DNA from 2 places in the Curtobacterium herbarum genome. Region 1 is predicted to be linked to the other one. Evidence: riboswitches for the same ligand, from Rfam matches in the RefSeq annotation. Region 1 holds a riboswitch; the other holds the start of a gene.
The links. Region 1 has a riboswitch for thiamine pyrophosphate ahead of JOD51_RS12025 (ECF transporter S component). Riboswitches for the same ligand answer to the same signal wherever they lie in the genome.
Positions count from the first base shown of each region.

Region 2: it holds a riboswitch for thiamine pyrophosphate, as region 1 does, so the genes downstream of both, thiM (hydroxyethylthiazole kinase) here and JOD51_RS12025 (ECF transporter S component) in region 1, are expected to answer to the same signal.

Region 1 covers NZ_JAFBBT010000001.1:2,514,027-2,528,778, reverse strand. Annotated here, with positions in the region: gene treZ (malto-oligosyltrehalose trehalohydrolase) at 1-210, opposite strand, end outside; gene treY (malto-oligosyltrehalose synthase) at 207-2,744, opposite strand; gene glgX (glycogen debranching protein GlgX) at 2,741-5,134, opposite strand; gene JOD51_RS12030 (hypothetical protein) at 5,347-5,676, shown strand; TPP riboswitch at 5,742-5,852, shown strand; gene JOD51_RS12025 (ECF transporter S component) at 5,847-6,494, shown strand; gene JOD51_RS17395 (ABC transporter ATP-binding protein) at 6,491-8,485, shown strand; gene JOD51_RS12010 (energy-coupling factor transporter transmembrane component T family protein) at 8,482-9,288, shown strand; gene JOD51_RS12005 (nucleoside/nucleotide kinase family protein) at 9,281-9,880, shown strand; gene JOD51_RS12000 (metallopeptidase family protein) at 9,909-10,253, opposite strand; tRNA gene JOD51_RS11995 (tRNA-His) at 10,449-10,524, opposite strand; gene orn (oligoribonuclease) at 10,598-11,296, opposite strand; gene JOD51_RS11985 (MFS transporter) at 12,135-13,394, opposite strand; gene JOD51_RS11980 (MarR family winged helix-turn-helix transcriptional regulator) at 13,391-13,825, opposite strand; gene JOD51_RS11975 (hypothetical protein) at 13,955-14,245, shown strand; gene JOD51_RS11970 (YbbN family protein) at 14,389-14,652, shown strand; gene JOD51_RS11965 (DUF6716 putative glycosyltransferase) at 14,593-14,752, opposite strand, start outside.
Region 2 covers NZ_JAFBBT010000001.1:2,182,114-2,196,865, reverse strand. Annotated here, with positions in the region: gene JOD51_RS10475 (LysR substrate-binding domain-containing protein) at 1-319, shown strand, start outside; gene JOD51_RS10470 (hypothetical protein) at 333-2,087, opposite strand; gene JOD51_RS10465 (NADPH-dependent F420 reductase) at 2,193-2,840, opposite strand; gene JOD51_RS10460 (GNAT family N-acetyltransferase) at 2,935-3,231, shown strand; gene JOD51_RS10455 (VOC family protein) at 3,251-3,712, shown strand; gene JOD51_RS10450 (MarR family winged helix-turn-helix transcriptional regulator) at 3,898-4,374, shown strand; gene JOD51_RS10445 (metallophosphoesterase family protein) at 4,382-4,921, shown strand; gene thiD (bifunctional hydroxymethylpyrimidine kinase/phosphomethylpyrimidine kinase) at 4,970-6,454, opposite strand; gene thiE (thiamine phosphate synthase) at 6,451-7,116, opposite strand; gene thiM (hydroxyethylthiazole kinase) at 7,116-7,973, opposite strand; TPP riboswitch at 7,962-8,058, opposite strand; gene JOD51_RS10425 (NUDIX domain-containing protein) at 8,126-9,070, shown strand; gene JOD51_RS10420 (phosphotransferase enzyme family protein) at 9,253-9,999, shown strand; gene JOD51_RS10415 (DnaJ domain-containing protein) at 10,109-11,050, shown strand; gene JOD51_RS10410 (RNA-binding S4 domain-containing protein) at 11,078-11,440, opposite strand; gene JOD51_RS17105 (hypothetical protein) at 11,494-11,838, shown strand; gene JOD51_RS10400 (hypothetical protein) at 11,916-13,088, shown strand; gene JOD51_RS10395 (trypsin-like peptidase domain-containing protein) at 13,221-14,752, opposite strand, start outside.

The DNA.
Region 1 (14,752 bases):
CTCCGGCTGGAAGCGGCTGCGTGGGTCGGGCCGGACGGAGTCGTCCCCGTCGATGCGGAAGCCGTACCGGGCGCCGACGACGGGCATGACCTCGTCGGTCGTCCACCAGCCGTCGTCGCCGCGGGTGAGCGGGTGCTCGGTGCCGTCGACGACGAGTCGGACGTTCTCGGGTTCGGGGGCCCAGACGCCGTAGCGGTCGGGAATGGTCATGCGTGACCCTCCAGGATCTCGACCTCGGCCTGCGCGTCGGTCTCGGTGTCATCGGTGCTGGTGCTGGTGCTGGTGCTGGTGCTGGTGCTTGTGCTGGTCGTGCCGGCGTCGGACGTGCTGACGTCGGACGTGCTGGTGTCCGTGGCGTCGTGACCGGCCCCGTCGACGACGTCGGCGGGCACGAGCAGCGCGACGGGGAAGTCGGTGAGGACCTCGTCGAGCAGGAGGTCCCGATCGGCCGGGAAGCGCCTCCCGGTCAGCAGGTCGACACGCTCGACCGGCACGACGTGCAGGAGCGTGTCCGCCCAGCCACCGACCAACTGGAGGCCCAGCGGCAGTCGCGTGGCGACCGTCACGACCCCGCCGCGGTCGAAGGCGACCACGTGGTCTGCTGCCGGGCCGGTCGCGTCGAGCGGGACGTACCGAGAGAACAGCTCCGGGTGGTCGCGACGGACACGGAGGGCACGGCTGGTGACGAGGGTCTTCGCCGCGGCCCCGAGGTCGATGCCGGGCAGGGCGTCCGGGCCGTCGTCGTCGGCGCCGTCGAGCGAGGCCAGGACGTGACGGCGTTCGGCGTAGTCCACGGGCCGTCGGTTGTCCGGGTCGACGAGCGAACGGTCCCAGGCTTCCGTGCCCTGGTAGACGTCCGGCACACCGGGTGCGGTGAGCTGCAGGATCTTCGCGCCGAGACCGTTCGACCAGCCCGCCGCGTCGATCCGCTCGTCGATGGCGTCGAGCTCGGCGACCACGGCCGGGTCGTCGAACGCGGCGTCGACCAGGGCGTGCATCTGCTGCTCGAAGGACTCGTTCGGCTCGGTCCACGTCGTGCTGTCGCCGGCTTCGCGCGACGCCTTCTCGGCGTAGGCGTGCAGGCGCTCACGTGAGGCCGGGCGTGCCCCGACGATCGCCTGCCAGAGCAGGTTGGCGAAGACGCCGTCCTCGAGCGGAGCGAGCGCGTTGAGACGGTCGAAGGCCGCCGTCCACTCCTCGCCGAGTTCGGCGAGGACGGCGATGCGGGCACGGGTGTCCTCGCTGCGCTTGGTGTCGTGGGTGGTCAGCGTCGTCATGGCGTGCGGCCAGCTGGCGAGCCGCTCGCGCTGGGCGGCGTGGAACTCGTCGAGGGTGACCGAGAACACGCTCGGGTCGCCGCCCACCTCGCTCAGGGACGACAGGCGCGAGGTCCGGTAGAACGCGGTGTCCTCGACGCCCTTCGCCATCACCATGCCGCTGGTCTGCTGCAGGCGGATCGCGGCGGCGTTGTCCGCGTCGCAGAGGGCCGGTGCGATCCGGTCGATGACGTCGACCAGGTCGGGGCGGGCCTCCGCTGCGACCTCGAGTGCCGCGATCAGGTGGTGGATGCCCTCCGGCAGGTAGGTGCGGTACACCTCGAAGCTCGCCACGATCTCCGCGACGGCGTCGACGATGCGCTCCTCGGCCACGTCGGCGCCGCCACCCTGGACGGCCGGGTCGACGACCAGGAGGCGCGCCAGGCGTCGGACCTCGCTGTTCAGGATGCCGTCGGCGATCCCGCGACGTGTGCCGTGTGTGAGGTCCTGCCACGCGACGTGTCCGCCGCGCAGCCGGTCCTCGAGGGCCGTGAGGGCGTGCTCGCCGGCCGGGTCGACGAACACCCGGTCGATGAACCCGAGGGCGTCGTAGCCGGTCGTGCCGTCCACCGGCCAGGACGACGGCAGCAGCTCGCCCGGCTCGAGGATCTTCTCGACGAGGGTGTACGCGCCGCCCGTCAGGTCAGCGAGGTCGTCGAGGTAGCCGGCCGGGTCGTAGAGCCCGTCCGGGTGGTCGATGCGCAGGCCGTCGACCAGCCCGTCCCGGAACCAGGAGCCGATGACGCTGTGCGATGCGGCGAAGACCTCGGGCTCCTCGACACGGATCGCGGCGAGGGTGTTCACCGCGAAGAAGCGGCGGTAGTTCAGCTCGGAGTCGGCGCGCTTCCAGTGCACGAACTCGTAGTGCTGCCGGGCGTGCACGGCCGCGACGTCGTCGCCGTCGTGCACGGTGCCGGGCGCGGTCGGGTACTCGGTCTCGCCGACCAGCAGACGCGGGGACCCGCCGTCCGCGCTGCCCGTGTCGAGGGTGACGGCGTCGAGCAGACGGTCGTCGAGCACCGGGATGCGGACGCGGCCGTCACCGGCGGCCCAGTCGATGTCGAACGCCCACGCGACCGGGGACTCCTGGCCGTGCTCGAGGAGCGACCACCACCACGGGTTCACTGCCGGGGTCGCGACGCCGACGTGGTTCGGGACGACGTCGACCAGGACGCCGAGCCCCGCCGCGTGCGCGGCTTCGGCGAGGGCGCGGAGGGCGTCGTCGCCGCCACGGTCCGTGTCGACGTGCGTGTGGTCCACGACGTCGTAGCCGTGACCGGAGCCGGGCTCGGCCTGCAGCACGGGCGACAGGTACAGCCAGTCGGCGCCGAGGTCACGGACGTAGTCGACGACGTCCTGCGCAGCGCTCAGGTCGAAGTCGGCGGTGACCTGGAGGCGGTAGGTCGAGGTCGGGTTCCGGCGGGTCATGCGGCACTCCCAGGGGTGTCAGAGGCGGGCGTCTCGGAGGTGGTGTCGGTCGTCGCCGGGGCTCCGGCTCCATCGGGCGTGCTGGTCGTGCTGCCGCTCGTCGTGCTCGTCACGCTCGTCACGCCGGAGGCTCCGGGCGTCCCGGCCGCGCTCGGCGTCGCCGAGGCGGCGGGGTTCGCGGGCGTCGCTGCCGGGTGGTCCGGGTCGGCCGGCACGGCGGCGTCCGCGGACGGGTCGGCCGTGGTGTTCGTCGTCGTGTCGACCGGTGTCCGCTGGATCTCGTGCTCGGGCTCTGCGCGGAGGACGATCATCGAGCGTGCGGGGACGTCGAGCGCGTCTCCGGCCTCGAGGACCTCGTCCCGGGCACCGGGCTCGGCGGTGTCGATGCGGACGGTCCACCCCGGGGAGTACTCCTCGGGCGGCAACGTGAACGTCACCACGCCGTCGTGCGCGTTGAAGTACGTCAGGAAGGCCACGTCGGTGACCCGTTCACCGCGGGCGTCGCGTCCGCGGATGCCCTCGCCGTTCAGGTACATGCCGACGCTCTTGCCGAAGCCCGAGTCCCACTCTTCCGGCTGCATGGCGTCGCCGGCCGGGGTCAGCCACACCACGTCGGGCAGCGGTTCGCCCTCGCCCCGGCGGACCGGACGGCCGTTGAAGTAGCGGGTCCGTCGGAACGTCGGGTGGTCGTGACGGAGCTTGACGACGTCGGCGGTGAACTGGATGAGGTCGTCGTCGGCGGTCGCCCAGTCGATCCAGCTCAGTTCGGAGTCCTGCGCGTAGACGTTGTTGTTGCCCTGCTGGGTGCGGCCGAGTTCGTCACCGTGGGCGATCATCGGCACGCCCTGGCTCAGCAGCAGGGTGGCGATGAAGTTCCGGCGGCGCTGCAGGCGGAGCGCGTTCACCTCGGGGTCGTCGGTGGGGCCTTCAGCACCCGAGTTCCACGATCGGTTGTGGCTCTCGCCGTCGTTGTTGTCCTCGCCGTTGGCGTCGTTGTGCTTCTCGTTGTAGGCGACCAGGTCGTACAGCGTGAAACCGTCGTGCGCGGTGATGAAGTTGATGCTCGCCTTGGGCGTGCGGCCGTCGTGCTCGTACAGGTCCGCGGACCCCGAGATACGCGACGCGAACTCACCCAACGTGGAGGGCTCGCCACGCCAGAAGTCACGGACCGTGTCGCGGTACTTGCCGTTCCACTCCGACCACTGCGGCGGGAAGTTGCCGACCTGGTAGCCGCCGGGGCCGACGTCCCACGGTTCGGCGATGAGCTTCACCTGCGACACGATCGGGTCCTGCTGGACCAGTTCGAAGAACGCGGAGAGCCGGTCGACCTCGTAGAACTCGCGCGCGAGGGCTGCTGCCAGGTCGAACCGGAAGCCGTCCACGTGCATCTCGGTCACCCAGTAGCGGAGGGAGTCCATGATCAGCTGCAGCGAGTGCGGGTGTCCGACATTCAGGGAGTTGCCGGTCCCCGTGACGTCCATGTAGTACCGCTTGTCGTCGTCCATCAGGCGGTAGTAGGCGGCGTTGTCGAGGCCGCGGAAGGACAGTGTCGGGCCGAGGTGGTTGCCCTCGGCGGTGTGGTTGTAGACGACGTCGATGACGACCTCGATGCCGGCCCGGTGCAGCTCGCGCACCATGGTCTTGAACTCCTGCACCTGCTGCCCGCCGTCGCCCGACGACGAGTAGTGCGAGTGCGGCGCGAAGAACCCGATGGTGTTGTAGCCCCAGTAGTTCGACAGCCCCTTGTCCTGCAGCGTCGAGTCGTTCACGAACTGGTGCACGGGCATGAGCTCGAGCGTCGTCACGCCGAGGCGCTTGAGGTGCTCGATGACCGCCGGGTGTGAGACACCGGCGTAGGTGCCGCGCTGGTCCTCCGGCACGTCGGGGTGCGTCTCGGTGAGGCCCTTGACGTGTGCCTCGTAGATGATGGTCTCGCCGTAGGGGATGCGGGGCGCGCGGTCGCCCTGCCAGTCGAAGAACGGGTTGATCACCACGCCCTTCACCATGTGGGACGCGGAGTCCTCGTCGTTCGTCGAGTCGGGGTCGCCGAACGTGTACGAGAACAGGGACTGGTCCCAGTCGATGTCGCCGCTCGTCGCCTTCGCGTACGGGTCGAGCAGGAGCTTCGCCGGGTTCGACCGGACGCCGTTCGCCGGGTCGTACGGGGCGTGGACGCGGAAGCCGTACTCCTGCCCCGGGCCGACGGTGGGCAGGTAAGCGTGCCAGACGTGCGCGTCGACCTCGACGAGGCGGACTCGCTCTTCGGTCCCGTCGGCATCGAACAGGCAGAGCTCGACCCCTTCGGCGACCTCGCTGAACACGGCGAAGTTCGTGCCGCTGCCGTCGTAGGTCGCGCCGAGCGGGTAGGGGTTGCCGGGCCAGGTGTGCAAACGTGCCTCCAGGAGAGATGAACTGGGCCAACGTATCGGCGACCCGCTGTGATGTCCGACCCGCAGGCCCGAACTGTGGACCGTTGCGGCTCTCCACAGGCCCTCGTCGGAGGAGCCGGACCACTCCTGCACACGACGGTCGAGGACGGTGTTCCTCCACAGTTCGTCATGGCCGGTCCGGCAGGCAGAGCCCGCGGAGTAGCGTCGCCGCCATGACCAACATCGTCACGCAGATCGCAGACAAGGTGCGGCCCGTCGGAGTCGCCTCGAACTACGGCGACCCGGTGGAGGTCGGGGACAGCACGCTGATCCCCGTCTCCGTCAACTGGTACGGCTTCGGCGGCGGGTCCGACGCCGATGAGGACGGCGCCGGCGGTGGTGGCGGTGGTGCCGTCGCGCTGCCGGTCGGCGCCTACGTCCGCCGCCCCGGGCAGGACCTCACCTTCGAGCCGAACGTCATCTCACTCCTCACCGTCAGCATCCCGGTCATCTGGGTCGCCGGCAAGGTGCTCGTCAAGCTCATCCGCGCGCTCAAGAAGTGACCACCTGACGGACAGGAGGCCCGTGGTCACGAGACCACGGACCTCCTGTCCGGTGGGTACACTGCTGGGACACACACGGGAGTCCGCCAGAGCGGGCTGAGAGGGAGCGAACCGCGCTCCGACCGTCGAACCTGATCCGGATCATGCCGGCGCAGGGAGGAGTCATCGCGATGTCCACTGGTGCACCCACCGGATCGTCCATCGAACGTCCCGTCTCGAAGCGCTCACTGCGCTGGCGGGTCATCGACATCGTCGTCGCCGCGGTCCTCGCGGTCGCCGTCGGGGTCGTCTTCAAGCTCTGGGACGTGGCCTACGAGCCGATCGGAGCGGGCCTCGGACTGCTCCTGCCCGGATCCCAGGCGTTGGTCGGCGGCGTCTGGTTGCTCGCCGGACCGCTCGTCGCCATCGTCGTCCGCAAGCCCGGCGCAGCACTCTTCGGCGAGATCGTCGCCGCGTCCGTCGAGGCGATGCTCGGCACGCAGTGGGGGTGGGGCACCCTGCTCTCCGGTCTGGTCCAGGGCATCGGCGCCGAGATCGTCCTCGCACTGTTCCTCTACCGGGTCTGGAAGCTGCCGGTGGTCATGCTCGCCGGAGCTGCGACCGGCCTCGCACTCGGACTGAACGACGCGTTCCGCTACTACGCGGGCGCGACGGCAGCGTTCCAGGCGACGTACGTCATCTGCGCGATCGTGTCCGGCGTCGTGATCTCGGGCATCGGATCCTGGTTGCTCGTCCGCGCCCTCGCACGGACCGGCGTGCTGTCGTCCTTCGCGGCCGGACGGGAGCACGGGCGCCGACCACGAGCCTCCGTCGCGTGACGACCGGCGTGCCCTCCGGTCCGGCGCACATCGCCTTCCGACGGTGGGGCTGGCGGTACCCGGAACGGCAGGCCTGGGCCGTCCGGAACGTCGAACTCGACCTCCAGCCGGGCGAGCGTGTCGCCGTCGTCGGTCCGTCCGGTGCCGGGAAGTCGACACTCCTGCGCGCAGCGGCCGGTGTGTTGGCCGACGACCCGGCCGACAGTGACGACACCGCGGCCTCGGCTGAGGGAACCGTCCTCGTCGACGGTGCCGAACCACGAACCGTCCGGGGCCGCGTCGGCCTGGTCATGCAGGACCCCGAGGCGCACACCGTGATGTCCCGGATCGGCGACGACGTGGCGTTCGGATGCGAGAACCTCGGTGTCCTGCGCGTCGAGATCTGGCCCCGCGTCCAGCACGCACTCGACGTCGTCGGGCTCGACCTGCCGCTCGACCGCTCCACCACGAAGCTCTCCGGCGGGCAGCGGCAACGGCTGGCGCTCGCCGGAGTGCTGGCGATGCGTCCGGGTGCCCTCGTGCTCGACGAACCGTGCGCGAACCTCGACCCGACCGGTGTCGTCCAGGTACACGAGGCCGTCCGAGCACTCCTCGACGACACCGGCGCGACGTTCCTCGTGGTCGAGCACCGCATCGGGACGTGGCTCGACCTCGTCGACCGGTTGGTGTTGCTCGAGCCCGGCGGTGGGGTCGTCGCCGACGGGCCGCCCGACGCGGTGCTCGCTGCGCACGGCGAAGCGCTCGAACGAGGCGGAGTGTGGATCCCGGGGTCCGAGCCCGCACAGGGTTCCGCGCGGAGTGGCGCTCGCGGCCCTGCTCTCCGCCGCGCTGCGCGAGCGGGCGAAATGCCAGGGACGGGTACGGCCGGCGGCGAGGGATTCCGCCCGCTCGGCGTCGGGGCCGACCCCGAGGGGGTGCGCGCTGCGCGAGCGGGCGAAATGCCAGGGACGGGTACGGCCGGCGGCGGGGGATTCCGCCCGCTCGGCGTCGGGGCCGACCCGGCGGGGGTGCGCGCTCCGCGAGCGGGCGAAATGCCAGGGACGGGTACGGCCGGCGGCGGGGGATTCCGCCCGCTCGGCGTCGGGACCGACCCGGCGGGGGTGCGCCCTGCGCGAGCGGGCGAGATGCCAGGGCACTCCGAGCGCGCGACCCCGGTGTTCCGCCCGTTCGCGCCGGGGGCGGCCGGGCTGGAGGCTCGACCCACCCCCGGTGGGACGCCGCTGCTCCGGGCGTGCGAGCTGGCGACCAGCCGGAGCGCGAGCCGGGGCGGGACCCGGGGCTCCGGCCGGAGTTCCCGACGGCGCGCCCTCGACCGGGCGCACCACATCGGTCGCGACATCGACCTCGAGGTCCGGAGTGGACAGGTGCTCGCCGTCACGGGGCCGAACGGCGTGGGCAAGAGCACGCTCGGCCTCACCCTCGCCGGACTCCTCCGTCCCGCTGGCGGCACCCTCGACGCCACCCCGGACCTCGTCGGCACGAACGGTCCGAGCGGCACAGCCCCGCACACCTGGACGAGCCGCGAGCTCGCCGCCCGCATCGGCACCGTCTTCCAGGACCCGGAGCACCAGTTCATCGCGCGCTCCGTCCGCGAGGAGCTCGTCGCCGGCCCCGCCGCGCTCGGGATGCCCGCTGCCGAGATCGAGGAGCGGGTCACCGGGCTGCTCGACACCTTCCGGCTCGACCACCTCGCGGAGGCGAACCCGTTCACCCTCTCGGGCGGCGAGCAACGGCGACTCGCGCTGGCCGCAGTCATCGCGACACGCCCGCCGGTCCTCGTCCTCGATGAGCCGACGTCCGGTCAGGACCGAGCCACGTGGAGCGCCGTCGTCGAGCATCTCGGAGCACTCGCCGACGCCGGGACAGCCGTCGTCGTGGTCACGCACGACCGCGACCTCGTCCGAGCGCTCGACGCCGACGAGGTCGTCCTCCGCGCGGACGGCCTGACCCCGGCAGCGCCGGTCATCGCGTCCGCGGAGGAGGCCCGGTGACCGCCCCGGCGACCGCAGCGAACGGTCGGACCGGTGTCGAGCCTCCCGTCCGTCCCGGGCGTGGCGTCGCTGCCGTGCAGCCGGTGGCGTCGTTGCTCGGGGTGATCGCCCTGGGCGTCGTCCTGGTGCTCAGCCTCGACCTGGTGTCCGCAACGGCGGCCTTGTTGCTCGAACTGGCGCTGCTGCCGGTGCTCCGGATCCCGGTCCGAACCCTGCTCCTCCGGACGTCCCCGGTCCTGGTCGCCGTCCCGCTGGCCGGCATGAGCATCGCCCTCTACGGACAACCCTCCGGGCGTGTCTGGTTCGACTTCGCCTTCGCGCACGTCACCGACGGGTCCCTGCAGCTCGCGCTCGCGACGATGCTGCGCGTCCTCGCCGTCGGCATCCCCGGCATCGTCCTGTTCATCCGGACCGACGTGACGGACCTGGCGGACGGGCTCGCGCAGATCCTCCGGCTGCCGGCGCGCTTCGTCCTCGGTGCCCTCGCGGCCATCCGCATGATGACCCTGCTCGGCGATGACTGGCGCCAGCTCGCGATGGCGCGGCGCGCCCGGGGTGTGGCGGACAGCGGGCGCCTCCGTCGCGGCCTGTCGATGGCGTTCGGGCTGCTCGTCGTCGCGCTGCGTCGGGCGACGACGCTCGCGGTCGCGATGGAGTCCCGCGGGTTAGGCGCGCCCGGCCGACGCACGTGGGCGCGTCCGGTGCGGTTCGCCGGACCCGAGTGGGCGATGGTCGGCGTCCTGCTCGGCATCGGCGCGGTCGCGGTGGTCGCCGCCGTCCTCGCGGGGACCTGGCGTGTCTGAGACGGACGCGCCGGCTGCGCCTGGCCCGGCGGGGAACGGACTGGAGGCACGGATCACCTCGACCCCTGCGCTCGCGACCCGCGCGCTCGCCTCCCGCGCCCGGTCGGCGTACCGAAGCGGTCGGAACGGCCGTCTCGTCGTCCTCGTGGACGGACGCTCCGGGACCGGCAAGACGACGCTCGGCACCGCGCTCGCGGGGGAACTCGACGCGACCATCGTCCACCTGGACGATGTCTACCCGGGGTGGGACGGCCTCCAGGCAGCCGCCGACGCCGTCGTGCGGGACGTGCTCGGGGTGCCCTCCGGCTACCGACGGTGGGACTGGGGGCGATCCGAGCCCGCCGACTGGGTGCCGCTGGACGCCGCCGCGCCGCTCGTCATCGAGGGATGCGGCGCGTTGTCCCGCGCGTCGGCCCCGCTCGCGAGCTTCCGCGTGTGGTTGACCGCGGAAGAGGGCGAGCGTCGCCGCCGTGCGCTCGACCGCGATGGTGAGGTGTTCGCGCGGCAGTGGGATCGGTGGGCACGGCAGGAGGAGGCGTTCATCGCGTCCGAGATGCCACAGACCCTCGCCGACGAGGTCCTGCGCTCCTAGCCCGGCCCGGCCCGGCCTCGCCCGCGTGCTACGCCCAGCCGAGCTCGTGCAGCCGGTCGTCGTCGATGCCGTAGAAGTGGCCGATCTCGTGCACCAGGGTGGTGTGCACCTCGTCCTTGAGCTCGTCCAGCGTGTCGCACTCGAGCAGGTGCTGCTTCCGGAAGACGACGATCCGGTCCGGCAGCTCGCCGAAGCCGTACTGGCCGCGCTCGGTCTGGGCGACGCCGTCGTAGATGCCGAACAGGTCGGAGCCGTCTTCGGGCTCGTCCTCGACCACGAAGACGACGTTGTCGAGCCCGTCGACCATGTCGTCGGGCAGGAGGTCGAGTTCATCGGTCACGAGCTGCTCGAAGTCCGCGGTCGACATCTCCATCACGGGAGGATCGTGGCACAGCTGGCCGGACGTGTCCTGGCCGGTGGATGGTCGCCCCGGGTCTGCCGTGCCACGCGGTGCACACGAGAGCGCCCGGGCCGGACGGCGCTCGAGAGCGGTCGGGCCGGACGGCACGCGATCGGACATCGCCTCATGACGAAAGCCCCCGTCCATCGGACGAGGGCTTTCGGAGACTGGGGTGAGTAACGGGGCTTGAACCCGCGACCTCCTGGACCACAACCAGGCGCTCTACCAGCTGAGCTATACCCACCATGCGTCAGTCCGGCGAGCCGGAGCAACCACTCGATTGTAGTACATCCGGAGGCCTGCCCAGACCACGATCCCTAGTCGGCGACCTGCGCGGCGCCCTGCGGTGCGACCTCGGGTGTCGAGGCCGACACCGGCTCCGGGGTGGACTGCGGCGCCAGGCGGGACTCCCACTTCGCGACGACCTCGGCTGCGACGGCCTTGACGTCCTCGCTGGCGGGCCCGGGCTCGGGCGTGAACCCCGCGCGGCGGTAGTACTCGAGCTCGCGGATCGACTCGAGGATGTCGGCGAGGGCGCGGTGTCCGCCGTGCTTCTCGGGGGAGTTGAAGTACACGCGCGGGAACCAGCGTCGGCACAGTTCCTTGATGCTCGAGACGTCGACGCTGCGGTAGTGCAGGTGGCTGTCGATGCGCGGCATGTACTTCGCCAGGAACGCGCGGTCCGTGCCGATGGTGTTGCCGGCCAAAGGAGCCGTGCCCTCGGCGGGGACGTGGGCGAGGATGTACTCGAGGACCTGGTACTCGGCGTCCGCCAGGGACACACCGTTCGGGATCTCCTCGATGAGGCCCGACGTGGTGTGCATCTTCGTGACGAAGTCGTTCATGTTGTCGAGCGCCGACTGGTCCGGCTTGATAACGATGTCGAACCCCGGGTGCACGGGGTTGAGGTCGAAGTCCGTGATGACCACCGCCACCTCGACGAGCTCATCGACATCGACGTCGAGCCCCGTCATCTCACAGTCGATCCAGACGAGGCGGTCATTCGCGGCAGACATACAGCGATCCTACTTCCGCGCACCGACGCCCCGCGGCTCCTGTGGATCGCACCTCGGACGGCACGGGGGACGCCGCTGCCCCGGGCGCGAGCGGGCGGAACACCGGCGTCCGCTCGCGTTCGCCGTCGGTCTTCCGCCCGCTCGCTGCTGCGGAGCCCGGACGGGAGGCCCGTGACCGGTCCGCCGGACAGGTCACGTGCCTCCCGTCTGCCGCACGGACGCGAGCGGGTGGAATTCCGGAGGCCGCGTGCGCAGCACCCTGGCATTCCGCCCGCTCGCCCGCGGGCAGCGCGGAGCGCCCCCGGGAGGCCCGCAACTGGTCCGCTGGGCGGGTCACGTGCCTCCCGTCTGCCGCACGGACGCGAGCGGGCGGAATCCCGGAGGCCGCGTGCGCAGCACCCTGGCATTCCGCTCGCTCGCCCGCGAGCAGCGCGGAGCGCACGCCGGGGAGGCCCGCGATCGGTCCGTCGGGCAGGTCACGTGCCTCCCGTCCGCTCCGCGAGGGCGAGCGGGCAGAATCCCGGAGGCCGCGTGCGCAGCACCCTGGTATTCCGCCCGCTCGCCGGCGGGCGGCGCGGAGCGCCCCCCCGGGAGGCCCGTGGCCGGTCCGTCGGGCGGGTCACGTCCCGCTCGCGCGACCAGCGGACGCGAGTGGGCGGAATCCCGGCTGGCGAGCGCGGCGCACCCTGGCATTCCGCCCGCTCGCGCGCCCCTCGCCAACCCCAACCCGGCCGGCCCGCCGCTGGCCCCGCCCGCCGAACCCCGCCCGCCGAACCCCGCCACCACACACCGGTGGCCGGGCCCGCACCGCGGACCCGACCACCACCACCCCGAGGAGCTACGCCATCTCGCCGGCGGAGATCGCCTCGGCCTCGACGCGCTCGGGCTCCTCCCCGTCGTCGACGCGCCGGAGCACCTTCGTGGTGAGCACGACGACCAGGAACGCGACGGCCACGGACACGCCCGCGAAGACGTAGGCGGCACTCGGCGAGTACGCGTCGGCGAGGAGCGTCGCGACGGGCGGGGCGATCGCGCCACCGATGAAGCGGACCGCGGAGTAGGCGCTGGACGCGACGGAGCGGGGGAGGTCGGTCGCCTCCATGACGCACTCGGTGAGCACGGTGTTCAGGACCCCGAGCACGAGCCCACCGATGACGACGCAGACGATGAGCCCGGCCTGCGACCGCACGACGACGGCTGCGGCGAACAGGTCGAGCGCGAGCAGTGGCAGCGCGAGCTTGAGGACGCTGGTCCGACGCATCCGTGCGGTGAGCATCGGCGCGACCCACACCGAGGTGATCGCGAGGCCGACGCCCCAGCCGAAGAACGTGAAGCCGATACCGAGTGCGCCGAACCCGAGCGGGAAGGGCGTGTAGGCGAGCAGGACGAAGAAGCCGATGTTGTAGAAGAGCGCGGTCGCTGCGAGGGCAGCGAGTGCCGGTCGGCCCAGGGCACGGAACGGTGCGGAGAGCTTGGTCGGTGTGGGCTTCTCGAGCGTCCCGGTCTTCAGGAGCACCACGATGGCGATGAACGCGACGGCCATCAGCGTGGTGACGCCGAAGAACGGTCCTCGCCAGCTGACGGATCCGAGCAGGCCGCCGACGAGGGGTCCGACCGCGATGCCCAGGCCGAGCGCCGCCTCGTAGAGGATGATCGCCGACGCGGTCCCACCCGACGCCGCACCGACGATGGTGGCGAGCGCGGTCGAGATGAAGAGCGCGTTGCCGAGACCCCAGCCGGCGCGGAAGCCGATGATCGTCCAGACGTCGTTCGACACGGCGGCGAGGACCGAGAACAGCACGATGAGGGCGAGCCCGATCATCAGGGTCTTCTTCGCGCCGATCCGGCTGGACACCCAACTGGTGAAGAACATTGCGACACCGGTGACGGCGAGGTAGCTGGTGAAGAGCAGCTCGGTCTGCGCGGGCGTCGCCCGGAGGGATTCGGCGATCGCGGGGAGGATCGGGTCGACGAGGCCGATGCCCATGAAGGCGACGACGCAGGCGAAGGCGATCGCCCACACCGCCGACGACTGCTTCAGGATCGAGCCGGACCGGCCCTGCGAGCCGGACTGCCCGGCTGGTGCGTGCGCGTTCACGCGGTGGTCTCCGTTCTGGTCCTCGCTGCGATGAGGGCCGATGCGTCGTGCAGGATGTCCCAGTCGTCGTCGGTCAGGTCCTGGAACAGGGGACCGACGGTGCTGGTGAGGGCGGCTCGCCACGCGACGAGTCGCTGGCGTCCGAGGTCGGTGATCTCGATGCGTTGGCCGCGCGAGTCGTCGGGGTCGACGGTCCGGGCGACGAGTCCGTCGGCGGTCATGCCGCCGACCAGGCGGGTCATCGTCGGCTGGGACACCCGGGAGGCCCGGGCGAGTTCGCCGAGCCGCAGGGACTCGTCGGCCTCGAGGATGCCGAGGGTCCGCCAGACGGCGGTGGACGTCGTGTGGCCCGTGGCCTGGAGCGCGGACCGGATGAGCCGGTTCACGGAGACGAGGAGCGTCTCGATGGTCTGTTCCCGCGCTTGTTCCACCGTGGAACTATATAGCGCGGCTATGGATCCGGCAAGGAGGCCCGGCACCCCGCCGCCACGACCCTCGCGTCCGCCACGTGGTCACGCTGCGCTGGACGGCGGTGCCCCCTGCCCTGGTAGAAGGGACGCATGACCGACATCACCATCCACGAGGGCGACGAGTTCACCGCCATCTTTCACGAGGGCCCCTTCGACGGGACCACGGACACCCGCACCGCCACGAGCGACGCGCTGGACGACGAGGTGACGGTGTTCGCGGACGTCGAGGGCCTGCAGACCGCCTTCACCTACAAGGCCACCGGCTCCCGCCAGGTCCTCGACCAGATCTCGGTCGACTACACCTTCGCGCCCGACGAGTCCGACCCGGTCGACGACCTGCAGGACCGCGGCGACCGCTCGGGCGAGTTCGACCGCGAGTAGCAGCCACCGACAGTGCCCCCGGTCGTCCTCGACGGCCGGGGGCACTGTCGTGCGGCCGGGCGGCCACTGCCGGGCAGCTCCTGCCGGGCGGCACTGTCGTCTGATCGGGAGTGTCCCGCCCGCACCCCGCGTTGCACCACACCATGCAGGTCGATCTCTGGACGTCCGCGTTCTGCGCGCCGTGTGCCGCTGCCCGTCGGGTCGTCGGCGACGCCGCGCGTCTCGTGCCGGGCCTCGTCGTCACCGAACGGGACATCGCGAACGACCCCGAGCGCGTCGAGGAGCTCGGCATCCGGTCGACGCCGACCGTCCTGGTCCGACGCGACGACGGGTCCGAGGTCTTCCGCTCAGCGGGCGTCCCGACCCGTGACCAGTTCCTCGTCGCGGTCGCGAAGGCGCTCGACTGACACCGGCGTGACCGGCGTGACCGGCGTGACCGGCGTGACCGGCGGGGGCGAGGTTGGCACTGGCGTCATCGACACTGGCATCATCGGTGGACGCAGCGCC
Region 2 (14,752 bases), 330 kb from region 1:
GCTGATCGCATACCAGGCGCCGAGCATCAGTCGGCAGATGGCGATCGACGCGCTCGAGGCCGCGGGGCGCACCTGGCGGATCACCTGCAACACCCGCGACGTCAACGGCGTGCTGGCAGCGGTCCGAGCCGGCATCGGCGTCGCGGTGTTCCCGCACTCGCTGATCCCGGCGGACCTGGTGAAGGTGTCGCAGCGGCTGTCGCTGCCGGACCTGCCCGCGGTCGACTACGTCCTGATCGCCAACCCGACCGTGCAGCGCGAGCCGATCGAGGCCCTGACGAACGCGATCCTGTCGCGCGGGGTCGTCCGCGCAGTCTGATGCGCTGCCGAGGTCAGGGCGCGAGCATCGGGGCGGTGCCGGTGCCGGTGCCGGTGATGTCCGGCAGCGGTGCACCGAGTGCCGAGGCGACCGCCCACAGCAGCACGAGGGTGCCGACCGTGCCGAGCACCGCGCCGAGCAGGGCGACCGGCCGCTGCCACGTCGTCAGCGGGTTCCGCATCGTCACGACGGACACCAGGACCGCGAGCAGACCGAGGACCACGCCGACGGCGTGCACGGTCGCGGGAGCGGTGAACCACCACGCCGCCAGTCCGATCGTGCCGAGTCCGGCCACGGCGCCCAGGACGGCGCCCGGGGTCGGTCCGAGGGACCGTGCGGAACGCGCTGTCCCCGGCTGGGCATCGGTCGGGAGGCGCACCGCACCGTCCGGCGCGGCCGTCGCGATGGTCCCGGTCCCGGCCCCGGCGGGTGCGGGGAGCGCGACGGCGGTCGCGCGGCGCTTCGCCGGCTCCTCGACGACGGTGCGGGAACGGAAGGGACGTCGACCGGTGGTGCCGCGTCCGCGGGCGTTCCGGTGGTCGCGGGCCGAGGTCGGCGCTGCGGCCGGAGCGGAGCCCCCGGTGGTCGCGGCAGCGGTGCCGACCGCGGAAGTGGTGACCGGCGGCAGGACCGGGGCGAGCGGCGGTGCGACCGAGGCGTCGTCGGACGCGCTCGGGCCGGCGGAGGTCGGAGCAGTGGTCGGAGCCGGAGCGAGCGCCGGAGCCGGAGCAACGCTCGGTGCCGGTGCACCGATGACCGCGTCGAACGTCGGGGGAGCCGTGACCGCGGGCGGGAGGACCCGGGCCTGCTGCCGGGCGAAGCGGGCGGGGGTGCGGTAGCCGATCGGGCCGACGGGTTCGGGCTCGCCGCCCTCGACGACGAGGTGCTCCAGGCCGGGCACCGAGAACCGCGGCTGTCCGGCTGCCGGGACGACGGGGACCGCCGGTGCCGGCGGCATGGCCGGTGTCGGCGCGGACCAGGCCGCCGTGTCGTCGGCACCGGCGCGCGGGACCGGTGCAGCGACGGCGGGGAGCCCGGCTCCTGCGGACGGCGAGGGTGTGTCGGTGGCAGCGGGTGTGCCGGACTGCGGTGTGTACCAGTTGGCAGGAGCGCCGGGCGTGCTGGCGTCGACGGTGCCGAGCGGCCGGGGCTGACTCTCCGGTGCGGTGTTCCGGGGATCGGCTGGCTGCTTCCCGACGGTGTGGGCTCCGGCGTGGGGAGCGACGGGCATCGCCATCCCCGCACCGCTGCGCCTGGACGACGTGGTCTGGGCAGCGGCATCTCGCCCGGCGCCGTGTCGACCGACGGCGGTGACGCTGGCTGCGATGGTGGTGACGGTCACTCCGCTGCCGGCGGCTCCGACGGCCGGCACGCCGACAGCAGGCGCACTGGTGAGCGGGCTCACGGGGACCATGTCGACGTCCGGGGAGGTCGGGGCCGGCGGGAGCAGCTCCTGAACCGGCAGGTGGTCGGGGGCGACCGCGTTCGGGTCGAGGACCGGCGGGGCGGAGGTGGGGTGCGCCTCCAGGCCGGTGGCCGAAGCCGACCCGACGACCGGCGCCGACGCGACGACCGGAGCCGACCCGACGACCGGGACCGACCCAACGACCGGCACCGCGTCCGGCACGACGCCGACGGCGGGGACTACGCCGGCGCTCGCCGAGGTCAGCGGTGCAGCAGCGGGACGGGCGTCCTCCGGCGGGGCCGTGACCCACGCGGGCACTGCCCGGCGGGGTCGCTCCGACTCGGGCATGCGATGAGACGCCACGGCCGCTGTTCCTCTCCCTGGATTGATCCATCGTCAGTTCTACCCGGGGAGGAACAGCGGCCGAGAGCCCCAGTCAGAGGGGGTCGAACGCGCAGTGCGCGAACGTCACATGTCGCGGTAGCGCTTCGCGGCGGCGAGGGCCTCGCGGAGCTCGTCGACGGTCAGGCGCGGGCCGTAGCCGGGGGTGTCGCGCTGGATGCGCCATCCCTCGGCGAGGGGGCCGGCGTCGACGGTGTCGAAGCCGAACTCGTCGATCAGGTCGGCGACGGTCGTCTTCGCGGCGGCGTCGTCACCGGCGATGACGAGGGCGCGGCGGTCCGGGGTGCCGGCGGGGGTGGCGTGCTCGGTGAGGTGGTCCGCACCGATGTGGTTGAAGGCCTTGACGACGTGGGCGCCGACCAGGTGGTCCTGCAGCATCTCCGCCGTGGTGGTGGTCTCCTGGTCGAGGGCCGCGATCTGGCCGTCGCGCTCGGGGTAGTAGTTGTTGGTGTCGATGACGACCTTGCCGACGAGCGGCTCGACGGGGATCGTGTCGATGGCGCCGAGCGGCACGGTGACGACGACGATCTCGCCCTGGGTGGCGGCGTCCTCGCGGGTGCCGGCGGTCGCGTGCTCGCCGAGCTCACTGACGAGGTCGGTGAGGGTCTCCGGTCCGCGGGAGTTCGCGATCACGACCTGGTGGCCGTGCTGCACCGCGAGGCGTGCGAGCTGGGATCCGATGTTGCCTGCTCCGATGATTCCGATGGTTGTCATGCACAGTGCAACACCTTCGCCCCCGAGGCATTCCGTCTGGCGTTCACCGGAGGTCGGTCGCACCGGACCCTGAACGGCGGTGCAGGATGGCGGCATGACACACGAGTTCCGGAACGAGGCCGACCGAGACCGGTATGCCATGTACGTCGACGGGACCCTCGTGAGCGTGCTCGACTACCGCGTCAACGGTGACGCGATCGCCTTCCCGCACACGTACACGGTGCCGACGCACCGGGGCCACGGGTACGCGGGCGAACTGGTGGAGCACGCCGTGTCCGACGTCGAGACGACATCGACGAAGCGCATCGTCCCGATGTGCTGGTTCGTCAGCCAGTGGTTCGACGAGCACCCCGAGAAGAACGACCTCCTCAGCCGCGGCGTCGCGGACTGACCCCACCGAGAGACCCGTCATGCCGCGCATCGTCCCCTTCCTCTGGTTCGACGACCAGGCCCAGCACGCCACCGAGTACTACACGGAGCTGTTCCCCGACTCCCGCATCGACGGGGTGGGGCGGGCGCCGGACGGCTCGGTGCTCGTGGTCGATTTCACCCTGATGGGGCAGCCGTACCGGGCGATGAACGGCGGCCCCGGGCACCCCTTCACCGACGCGCTCTCGCTGCAGGTCGACGTGGACACGCAGGAGGAGCTGGACCGCATCTGGGACGCCCTGATCGCGGAGGGCGGGCACCCGGTGGCGTGTGGCTGGTTGGTCGACCGCTGGGGGCTGTCCTGGCAGGTCACCCCGTCGATGATGGGCGAGCTGATGGCGGCCGGCGGCGACCACGCGGCGGCGACGCGCGTGTACGAGGCGATGCGCGACATGGTCAAGCTCGACATCGCCGCACTCCGGTCGGCGGCGGCTCCGGCCTGATCCCGGCGGGGCAGCGGTGCCCCGGTCGGTCCCGGATGTCCCCTCTTCAGCGGACGCCCCGTTATCGTGGGTCGACGCCGTCGGCGGAGGGGCCCGTGTCAGCGACGCGGGGACCGCCACGCAGCACCGTGCCCGGAACCGGGCGACCGACCTCCGGCCGACGCCGGACGACAGACTGGAACACCATGGCCGACCCGAGGGGCCCCGGGATCCGCGAGGCGGACATCGGACGGGCGTACACCGAGCTCTCCCGCATCACCCGGCGCGCGAGCGTCCGCGCGCGCGGCACCGACGAGGCGCTGAGCATCGTGGACCAGTCGCTCGTCGACTTCGTGGTGCAGCACCCCGGGTGCATGGCGATCGACATCGCGCGCTACCTGCGGCTGAACCGCTCGACGATCTCGCGGCAGCTGTCCGGTCTGCTCGCCGCGGGCCTGGTCCGCACGGTCGACGGCGGCTCCGGCAACGCGAAGCCGCTCGAGGCGACGGACGCCGGTCGTCGGGCGCTCGCCCGGTCCGTGCAGCTGCACCGGGACGCCCTGGTGGAACGGCTGGCCGACTGGTCCGACGACGACGTGGCACTGCTCGCCGGCATGCTCGAACGACTCGGCGCCGCCGACGAGGTCGACCTGCCGATGCCGCACCACGCATCCGACGAGTGACGACACCGTGAGCACCGCGCTGGTCCTGCTGTCGGACACGCACCTGCCGAAGCGCGCGGCGGACCTGCCGCCCGAGCTGTGGGCCGACATCGACGCCGCCGACCTGGTCGTGCACGCCGGCGACTGGGTCGACCTGGCGACGGTCGACCGGCTCGAAGCCCGGTCCCGCGACCTGCTCGCCGTCCGGGGCAACAACGACCTGGGGTTCGAGGACCGTCTTCCCCTCGTCGCCACCCGCCGGATCGAGTCGCTGCGGTTCGCGGTCGTCCACGAGACCGGGGCGTCGACCGGCCGGGAGCGTCGGGCCGAGGCGGACCACCCGGACGTCGACGTCCTGGTCTTCGGGCACTCGCACATCCCGTGGGACTCCACCGCGTCGAACGGCATGCGCCTGCTGAACCCCGGGTCGCCGACGGACCGCCGCCGGCAGCCGGACCACACGTGGATGCGGTGCGAGGTCGACGGGTCGGACCTGTCGGTCACGCTGGTCCGCCGGGCACCCGGCGCGGACGGCATCCGTCTGGTCCCGTCGCCGGAAGCGTACTGACGGGCGCTCGACCGCCGACATCCGACCGGGAGGCCCGTCCCACCCCCGTCAGACCGGCTCGCCCAGCCGCTCCGGCATCCGGAAGAACGCGAGCTCCTGCGCCACCGACTGCCGGAACGCGCGAACCATCCGTCCCCGCAGCTCGGGGTCGGCCCGCCGCGCGAGCTCCTCGACGAGCTCCGTGGCCCGCGCGCTCGAGGCCGCGAACCCCGGGTCCCGGTACGCCGTGATCCAGTCGGCGAACGGGTGCCCGACCGGTGCCGTGCCGAGCCGTTCCCCGACCCAGGCGTAGACCCGGAAACAGGGCAGCACCGCCGCCGCCAGGATCGAGACGTCCCCGGACTCGGCGCTCTGCCGTGCCGCGTCGGCCAGGTGCGCCAGGTACCCGGCGCACACCGGGTGGACGGGGTCGTCCGCGTGCGATCCGGCGAGCCGACGCTGGTGCAGGTCACGGGCCTCCGCGGCGCAGCCCTCGCTGGCGGTCGTCCAGAACGTGGCGGCATCCCCGGTCGACCCGGCGGCGATGGTGGCGAGGTGCTGCTCGTACGCCCGGAGGTAGTGCACGTCCTGCGCCAGGTAGCCCGCGAACACCTCGGGGTCGAGCGTGCCGTCGGCCAGGCCCCGGAGGAACCGGCAGTCCAGCGTCTCGTCGAGGACCGCGGCGGCGTCGACCCACCAGGCGTCGGTCAGCCGCGGTGTCGGCAGGGCGGCGCGGACGAGTGCGTTGTGGTCGATCGGCCCGTGGCCCTGCCCGACCTGCAGGGCGTCCGCGCCGCGGAGGGCCGCGGCCAGCCAGGTCTTCGCCGCCCCGACCGCCAGCTCCCAGTCGCCGTGGCGGGCGACGAGCGTGGCGATCGCACTCGACAGCGAGCATCCGGTGCCGTGCGTGTTGGTCGTCGCGATCCGCGGTCCGCTGAACACCCGGACGCTGCCGTCGGGGGAGACCAGGGCGTCGTCCGCGGTCGGGCCGTCGTCGTGACCGCCCTTCGCGAGCACCCGGACGTCCCACCGGCGGGCCACCGCACGAGCAGCGCCGATGGCGTCGTTCGGCTGCGCACCCGCGAGTTGGGCCAGGACCCGGAGCTCGTCGCGGTTCGGGGTGACCAGGTCGGCGAGGGCGAACAGGTCCGCCATCGCCGACTCGGCGTCCGCGTCGAGCAGCCGGTCGCCGCTCGTCGCCACCATCACCGGGTCGACCACCACCCAGGCCGGCCGGTGTGCCCGGAGCCAGTCGACGACGACCCGCACGACCTGGGCCGTCCCGAGCATGCCGGTCTTCACCGCGTCGATCGTCACGTCGTCGGACACCGCGTCGAGCTGCTGCCGGAGGAACACCGTGTCGGGGACGTGCACCGACCGGACCCCGAGGGTGTTCTGCGCGACCAGGGCCGTGACGACCGCCATGCCGTACCCGTCCTGCGCCGCGATCGACTTGAGGTCCGCCTGCACCCCGGCACCACCCGTCGGGTCCGTGCCGGCGATGCTGAGCACCCGCGGCAGCGGCGGAACCGACGCGCCCACGCTCCCGTTCACCGGCCCGCTCCGTCCCACGCCGCCACGAACGCCCGCGCGGCAGCGCCCGGGTCCGGCGCCGCACAGATCCCCGACACGACGGCGACGCCCGCGGCCCCGGCCTGCCGGAGCGGTCCGACGTCGTCGAGCGTCACGCCGCCGATGCCCACGCACGGCACGGTCGTCGTCGCCGCGAGCCGCCCGAACCCGGCGACCCCGAGCGCCGGCGGGTGGTCCGGCTTCGTGCTCGTCGGGTGCACCACCCCGACCCCGAGCAGGTCGACCGACCCCGCGGGCATCGTCGCGACCTCGACCAGGTGCCGCGTGGTGTTCGCCGTCAGCCCGACGTGGGCGTCCGGGCCGAGCAGCGCACGGGCGGCGCTCGCCGGGACGTCCGACTGCCCGAGGTGCACGCCGGCCACCCGGTGCCCGGCGTGCCGCGCAGCCAGGGCGACGTCGAGCCGGTCGTCCACGACCACCAGGGCCCGGTCGCCCACGGCGTCGGCCACGGCCGCGGTCAGTGCCAGCAGATCGCGCGCCGACGCGGTCTTGTCACGGACCTGCACGATCCGGACCCCGGCACCGACCGCGGCCCGGACCGCGCCGAGCACCCCGTGCCCGTGCCGGTCCGCCAGCGCGGTGTCGGTCACCAGGTAGACCCCGACGTCGTCCGTGCCGGGCATCAGGCGCGATCCCCGACGGCCGCAGCCGACGTGTCGGCGGTGATCCGGGCCTCCCGGACGACGTCCTCCGGGCTCAGCGACGCGAGCCGGTCGAGGAACAGCGGCTGGAAGGTGCCGGGGCCACCGGCGTCCCGCGCCGCCAGCTCGGCCGCGATCGTGTGCACCGCGGTCGCGGCGACGGCCGCGTCCAGGGGACTGCCGGGGGACACCGCAGCGAAGGCCGCGACCACCGCACCGAGCGCACACCCGCCGCCGGTGATCCGGGTGAGGAGTTCCGTGCCGTTCGCCACCCGCACCAGCCCGGACGGCGCGACGAGCAGGTCGACCGCACCCGAGACGGCGACGGCGCCGACAGCCTCGTCACGCACGGCGGCGACCGCGGCGTCACGGGCGTCCTCGGTGCCGACGGTGCTGTCGACACCGCGACCACCGGCCGAGGCGCCGAGGACCGCCAGCACCTCGGACGCGTTCCCGCGGAGGACCGTCGGCCGGAGCGCGAGCAGGTCCCGCGCCAGGGCGGTCCGGACCGGCAACGACCCGACCGCCACCGGGTCGAGGACCCACGGCGTCCCGGCGGCCACCGCGGCGGCCGCGGCCTCGAGCGACGCCACCCGCGGCTCGGCGTGCGGGGTGCCGGTGTTGACGAGCAGCCCGTCCGCGACACCGGCGAACGGTCCCGCCTCGGTCGGTACGTCGACCATCGCGGCCGACGCCCCCAGCGCGAGCAGCACGTTCGCGGTGACGTTCTGCACCACCGTGTTCGTGATGCACTGCACCAGCGGCGCCCGGGTGCGGACGGCCTCCAGCAGGTCGGCGGTGCGGTGGGCCCAGTCGATCGTGGGCGCAGCGTTCTCCATGGACGATCCCTTCGCGAGTACGAGCTCGAGCAGGTTCGACGGGTGTGATCTCAGCCGCTCGGATGCGGCACCCCGTGTCTCGGACGACACCGTACACGCATCGCCGCCGACGTCCAGGGCCCCTTGACGGACGTTTGTGGAAAGGTGGACACGTGGACGACGAACGACGGACCGCGACCCCTGCCGGACCGCCGCCCGGACCCCCCTCCGGCCCCCGAGACCCCGGCGACGCCTGGGCCTACGGTGACGACGGCACGAAGGCCTGGGGACGCTTCGGCGCCGCGGGCCTGCTCGTCGACGACGGACACGGCCGCGTCCTGCTGCAGCACCGCGTCGAGTGGAGCCACCACGGCGGCACCTGGGGCATCCCCGGCGGCGCCCGCCACCAGCACGAGGACCCCGTCACCGCCGCCCTCCGCGAGTCCGCCGAGGAAGCCGGCGTCCCCGACGACGCCGTCGACCTCCGCCACACCGCCGTCCTCGACCTCGGGTTCTGGAGCTACACGACCGTCGTGGGGCGCGCCTCCCGGCCCTTCGAACCCGTGATGGCCGACCGCGAGAGCCTCGCCCTGTCCTGGGTGCCCGTCGCCGACGTCGAGTCCCTCGACCTGCACCCCGGCTTCGGCCGGTCCTGGGCAGCCCTCCGCGCCACCCTCGACCGCACCCCGCACGTCGTCGTCGACGCCGCCAACGTCGTCGGCAGCATCCCCGACGGCTGGTGGAAGGACCGCGCCGGCGCCGCCGCCCGACTCGTGGCGCAGGTGCGCGCGCTCGCTGCGGTCGGCGTCCCCGCGTCCGCGCTCGACCTGCCGTCGACCGCCTGGTGGCCGCGGTGGACCGTCGTGCTCGAGGGGGAGGCCCGCAGCGCCACCACGGACCCGGCACCGTCCGCCCCGCGGCCGGGTCTGCCGCCGGTGACGATCGAGCGGGCCGCCGCGTCGGGTGACGACGCGGTCGTCGCCGCGGTCGAGTCCGTCGTGGCCGCCGGCGAGGCGCCCGTCGTCGTGACCGCCGACCGCGGGTTGCGCGACCGGGTGCAGGCGCTCGGCGCCGAGGTGCGCGGTCCGGGGTGGTTGCGGGAGCTGCTGCCCGGCTGAGGACGTCTGGCGCGGTGCGGTCGGGGCTGGTCAGACCCAGCACAGCCCGATCCGGTCCGGCCTGCGGCTTCCGGCTCGTCCACGGCGCGCCCAGTGGATGGTGTCCCGGCGACCCGCCCGAGCGTTCGCTCCTGCCACTACAGTGACGAGCACGTCGACGACGACGTACAGGAGGTTCCCCCATGGAACGGATCACCAAGGCCGACGACCGGGTGCACCGGCCTGCCGGGCCGTGGACCCCCACCGTGCACCGCTTGCTGACGCACCTGCACGAGCAGGGTTTCGTCGCGGCCCCCGCCCCGATCGCCCTCGGCGCGAAGCTCGAGACGGTGACGTTCGTCCCCGGCGAAGCGGGAGAGTACCCCTGGACCGCCGACGTCGCGAGTGAAGCCGCCCTGGTCACCACCGCGCGGCTGCTCCGGCAGTTCCACGACGCCGCCGCCTCGTTCCCGCGCGACGACGCGACCGACGTGTGGTCCCAGGCCGAGCACCTGCCGGTCGAGACGATCGTGCACGGCGACTTCGCCCCGTACAACGTCGTGTACGACGGCATCGCGGCGGTCGGCGTGATCGACTTCGACACCGCGCACCCCGGCCCACGGGTCTGGGACGTCGCGAGTGCCGTGTACCGGTTCGCCCCGTTCACCAGCAGCGTCGACGAGGGTGCCCCGGTGCCCGAGTTCGCCGACCGGGTGACCCGCGCCGCCGAGTTCTGCCGTGCCTACGGTCTGGACGCCCGATCCCGCAGCGTGCTCGTCGAGACGATGACGGCGAGCCTGGTGGCCCTCGTCACGACGCTCGAGACCGAGGCGGCCGTGGGCAACCCGAAGTTCGTCAGCGACCTGGCGCACGGGCACGCGGACCTCTACCGCGCGGACGTCGCCTGGCTCGAGGAGCACGGGGACGCGATCACGGCCGCACTGGCCTGACCCGCCCGGCGGGGCGTGGACGCTCTGTCCCGCCCCGCCCTGCTGCTCAGCAGCCGCTCAGCCCGCTCGCGGCCGACACCGACCCGACGTCGGGTAGCGTTCCAGGGCCATGACCGACAGCCCGGCCGACGCCACCCCGTACGAGGTCCTCGGCGTCCCCGCGAGCGCGGACGACGAGACCCTCCGCCGTGCCTACCGGCGTGCGGCACGCGAGAGCCACCCCGACCTCGGCGGCGACGCCCAGCACTTCCGCCGGGTGCAGATCGCGTGGGAGCTGATCGGCACCCCGGCCGCCCGTCGGGCCTACGACAGTGGCGCGGTCCGTCCCGGCTCGTCGTCGGCGCCGACCGGCTCGGCAGCCTGGAGGAGCGGTGCCGGTCGCGACGACTACGCACCGCCGACGGCGCGTCGCGACTCCCGCCCCAGGGCCCGGTCGCACGGTCACCCCGGCGGTCGGTCGCGCGAGGTCTTCCTGGCAGCGGAACGCGAGTGGGTCGGACTCGGCGACCCGATCGAGGACCCCTACGACCCCGCCCTGGTCCGCTCGGCGCCGCGGTCCGTCCGCCGGCTGCTCGGCGAGGCGCTGGCCGAGGAAGCCACCGCCGCGATCATCGCCGACATGGGCATCGGCGTGACCGTGTGGCACGACCTGGACGCCGGCGTCGAGGGCAAGCTCGACCACGCCGTCCTCACCCCGACCGGGCTCTGGGCCGTCGAGTCGATCGACTGGGGCGGCCCGGTCGCGATCGAGCACGGCGAGGTCGTCGGCGACACGCTCGAGCCGGGGGAGCGCCCGGTCAAGGAACTCGTCCGCGCGGCGCGTGCCGTGCAGAAGCAGACCCGGGTGCGCTTCACCGGGCGGCTGCTCGTCGTGCCGGACTCCGCGGTGGACGAGGACGTCGAACGCATCGGCACCCCGCGGAAGCCGACCGCCCTGATCGTCCGGCGGAGCGCGCTCGTGCAGGTGCTCGCCGGCAACTGGTCCCCGGAGGGGTCGGTCGACGTCTTCGCGATCCGCGACCGCCTGCAGCAGACCGTCCGCTTCGTCTGACCGGTCGGAGCTCTGCCGGGAGCCCGGTCAGTACCCGCGGAGCTTCTCGAGGTCGCGGCGCTCCCGCTTGCTCGGACGCCCCGCGCCGCGTTCGCGGATCGGGACGAAGCCGGCCTCCTCGCGGGGGAGTCGGGGCGGGGTGTTGTCCTCGAGGTGCTTCGCCGCCTCGGCCGCACTCACCCGCTTGAGGATGATGCTCTTCACGACGACGATCCGGTCGAACCCGGCCTGACGGACCCGCACCTCGTCACCGGGGCCGACCGGCTGCGACGGCTTCGCCCGCTCGCCGTTCACCTTCACGTGCCCGGCCTTGCACGCCGTCGTCGCCGCGGACCGGGTCTTGGTGATCCGGACCGCCCAGATCCAGCTGTCCACCCGGGCCTTGTCCATCCCGCCACCCTAGCCGCGGCGGTCGGGCGGACCCCGGGCCGTACGCTCGAGGCATGCCCGACCCCGCTCGCGACCCGGACCCGGACGCGGCCCCTGACCGCGAACCCGCCCCGGACGACGCACCGGCTGCTGCCCCGTCGCAGGCCGAGATCGCCCGCGCGCAGGCCCTCGCCGTGCTCGACGCGGCGGCGCTCGGTGACCGGGTGGTGGTCCGGGCGCACGACGGCGCCGGCGCGCGGGACGCCCTCGGCGACCTCACCGCCCGCACGCCCGAGTCGGTGACCGTCACCACCCGCCGTGGACCCGTCACCGTCCGCCGTGCCGACGTCGTCGCCGCGAAGCCCGTCCCGCCGCCCCCGCCGCCCCCGCCGCCCCGACCGCGGAGCACCGCCCCCTGATCCGCTCCGCCCGGCGATCCGCCCCGCCCCGGCGAGCCGCTGACCCGGGGCCGTCGGCACGCCCGTAGCCTCGCAGCATGCTCGTCCCCGACCCTCCCGCCGCCGCAGCCGGGCAGACCGAGGACCGCACCGCCCGCGTCCGCTTCGTCCGACCGACCGGGTGGCGCACCGACGAGTCCGCCGGCGTCGACCTCCGGGTCCGCGGCGACGACGTGGTCCTCACCGTCCGCTCGCGTCCGAGTGACCGGGCGATCGGGGACGAGAACGCCTCCCTGCTCGAGCGGCTGCCGGGCTCGGTCGACGGACTGCTCCTGGTCGGCTGCGACGTCTGGACCACCGCCGGTGCTCCCGCGCGGCTGGTCGAGTACGTCCGCCCCGACGAGGAGGGTGACGTCGCCGGCGCGCACCTGCTGCTCGTCACGGGCCGCCACCGGGTCGACCTGACGATCGAGCGACCCCTGGCCCGGATGACGGCGACGGACGACGTCGTCTTCGCCGTGCTCGACTCGGTGCGGGTCCTCGACCAGGTCACCGCCCGTGAGCCCCGCACCCTCGAGACACTGCCCGTCCTGCTGAGCGGGTCCACCCTCACCGGCCCGTCGCTCGGTGCCGAGGCCGTCTCGACCCTGCAGAACCTCGCCGGCCGGCGCTGGAACCCCGCGCTCCTCCGCACCGACGGTGGCCGGGAACTCGTCGCCGCCGACCTGGTCGGCCGCTTCGGCACGGTCCCGCCGGACACCGCGACCGTCCTGGCCCCCTGGGCCGAGGGGGTGCAGCCGACCACGCTCGACCAGCACGACGACGCCGGGCGGGTGACGCGCCTCCAGGCCTGGTCCGGCACCGTCGTCGACACCGGTGCCGACGGCCGGTCCGTGGTCGCGTCCGTCCCGCCGGAACGGGTGGTCGGGCTGCTGGCCGGGAGGGTCGGCATCCGCCCGACGTGGACCTGGCCGTTCCGCACGCCGGTCCTGCCCGGCGACCTGCTCGACCGACGCCTGGCCGGTGGCGGGTCGACGCCCGACCTGCCGGGCGCGGTCGCGTCGGTCGATCCGACGCTGGCGGCGTTCTGGGCGGCCCCGTGGACGGTGTCGGCGCTCGTGCGTCCGGGGCGGACCCGCCCGCTCGTCGTGGTGTCGGCCGAGGGGATCGGCTTCGCCCGGGTCGGCCGGACCGAGGGCGGCGCGACGGCGTTCACGGCCGAGGCGTCGGCGAACGTCTACCGGACGCTCGTCCGCGCGCTGCTCGGCTGAGCTGAGCCCCACGTCCGGACAGCACGCCGTCCGGACAGCACGCCGTCCGGACAGCCCGCCGTCCGGACAGCACGACGCCCGCGCTGGGCGGCGCGGGCGTCGTGCGGTCGGATCCGTCGGGTGCCGGTGCGGTCAGGCTGCGGGACCGGCCGTCAGGGTGACCGTGACCGTCTTCGCAGTGCCGTCGCTCGTCGTGTACCCGACGGCGACCTCGTCCCCGACCCCGTGGCCACTGATGAGCTTCGTCAACTGCTCCGAGCTCGTGACCGCGGTGCCGTCGACGCTCGTGATCGTGTCGCCCGCGGCCAGTCCGGCGCTCGCGGCCCCGGAGCCCTCGACGGTGCCGGCGATCGGCACCCCGCTGGTCGTCCCGGTCGCGGTGCTGCTGATCTGCACCCCGAGGAACGCCGGCAGGCCGATCGTGATCGTGCCCGAGGAGTCACCCGCCAGGATCTTGTCCGCGATCGACTTCGCCGTGCTGATCGGGATCGCGAAGCCGGTGACGTCGGCCGTCCCCGAGGACGCGGCGGTCGCCATGCCGACGACCTCGCCCTCGCTGTCCAGGACCGGACCGCCGGAGTCGCCGGAGACGACCTGCGCCGCCAGCTGCAGCAGCCCGGTCAGGGACTCGGTGCCGGTGCCGGACTCGCTCTGCACCTGGATGTCCTGGTCGGTCGCCGTCACGGTGCCCGTCGCGGCGACCAGGTCACCGGTGCCCTCGGCGTTGCCGACGTCGGTGATCGCGTCACCGGTCGACGCGCCCCCGTCGTCGCCGAGCGTCACGGTGGACAGGCCGGAGGCGTCCCGCAGCTTGAGGACCGCCACGTCGTTCGTCGCGTCGGCGCCCACGACGTCGGCCGTGTACTGCTTGCCGGTCGTCTCGTCGGTGACCCTGATCGACGTCGCGCCCTGGATGACGTGGTTGTTCGTCAGGACGGTGCCGTCGGAGGTCAGCACCATGCCGGTGCCGGCGGCCTGCTGCGACTGGTCGTAGCCGATCACGGTGTCGATCGTGACGACGCCCTTCTTCTGCGCCGCGGTCGCCGCGGTGGCCGCGGACTCGGACGTGCTGCCGGAACCGCTGCCGCCGGTGCCACCGGTGCCCGAGCCGCCAGTGCCCGAGCCGTCCGTGCCCTGGCCGGGGACGGTGAAGCCGTTCGTGCCGCTGCCGTCACCCGTCGAGCCGGAGCCGGAGCCCGGGGTCGTGCCCTGGGACGAGGAGCCCTGGGACGAGGTCGTCGTGGTGTGCACCGAGGACAGTCCGAGCGCGGTGCCACCGGCAGCACCGACGATCGCCAGCGCCGCGATGCCCGAGCCGATCGCCAGCGCGAGCTTCCGGGAGCGCCGGTTCGTCCCGGGCGCCGTGCCGAAGGCCCCGGTCCAGCCGTGCGGCGCCGACGGGTTCGCTGCGCCGTACTGGTCGCCGCGCCCGCCGCCGTACTGGCCGCTGGCGGGGCCGCCCTGCGGTGTCCCACCCAGCGCCGGGCTGCCGACGCGGTACGGGCCGCGCCCGTCGGGGGAGTAGGCGTAGGGACCGGAGCCGTCGGGTCCGTACAGGTACGGACCGGAACCGTCGAAGGCGTACGCGGGACGCAGGGACGCCCGGTCCGCGTGCGGCGGCTCCCAGGCGGGGACCTGCTCCTGCTGCTGGCGGTGCTCCGGCT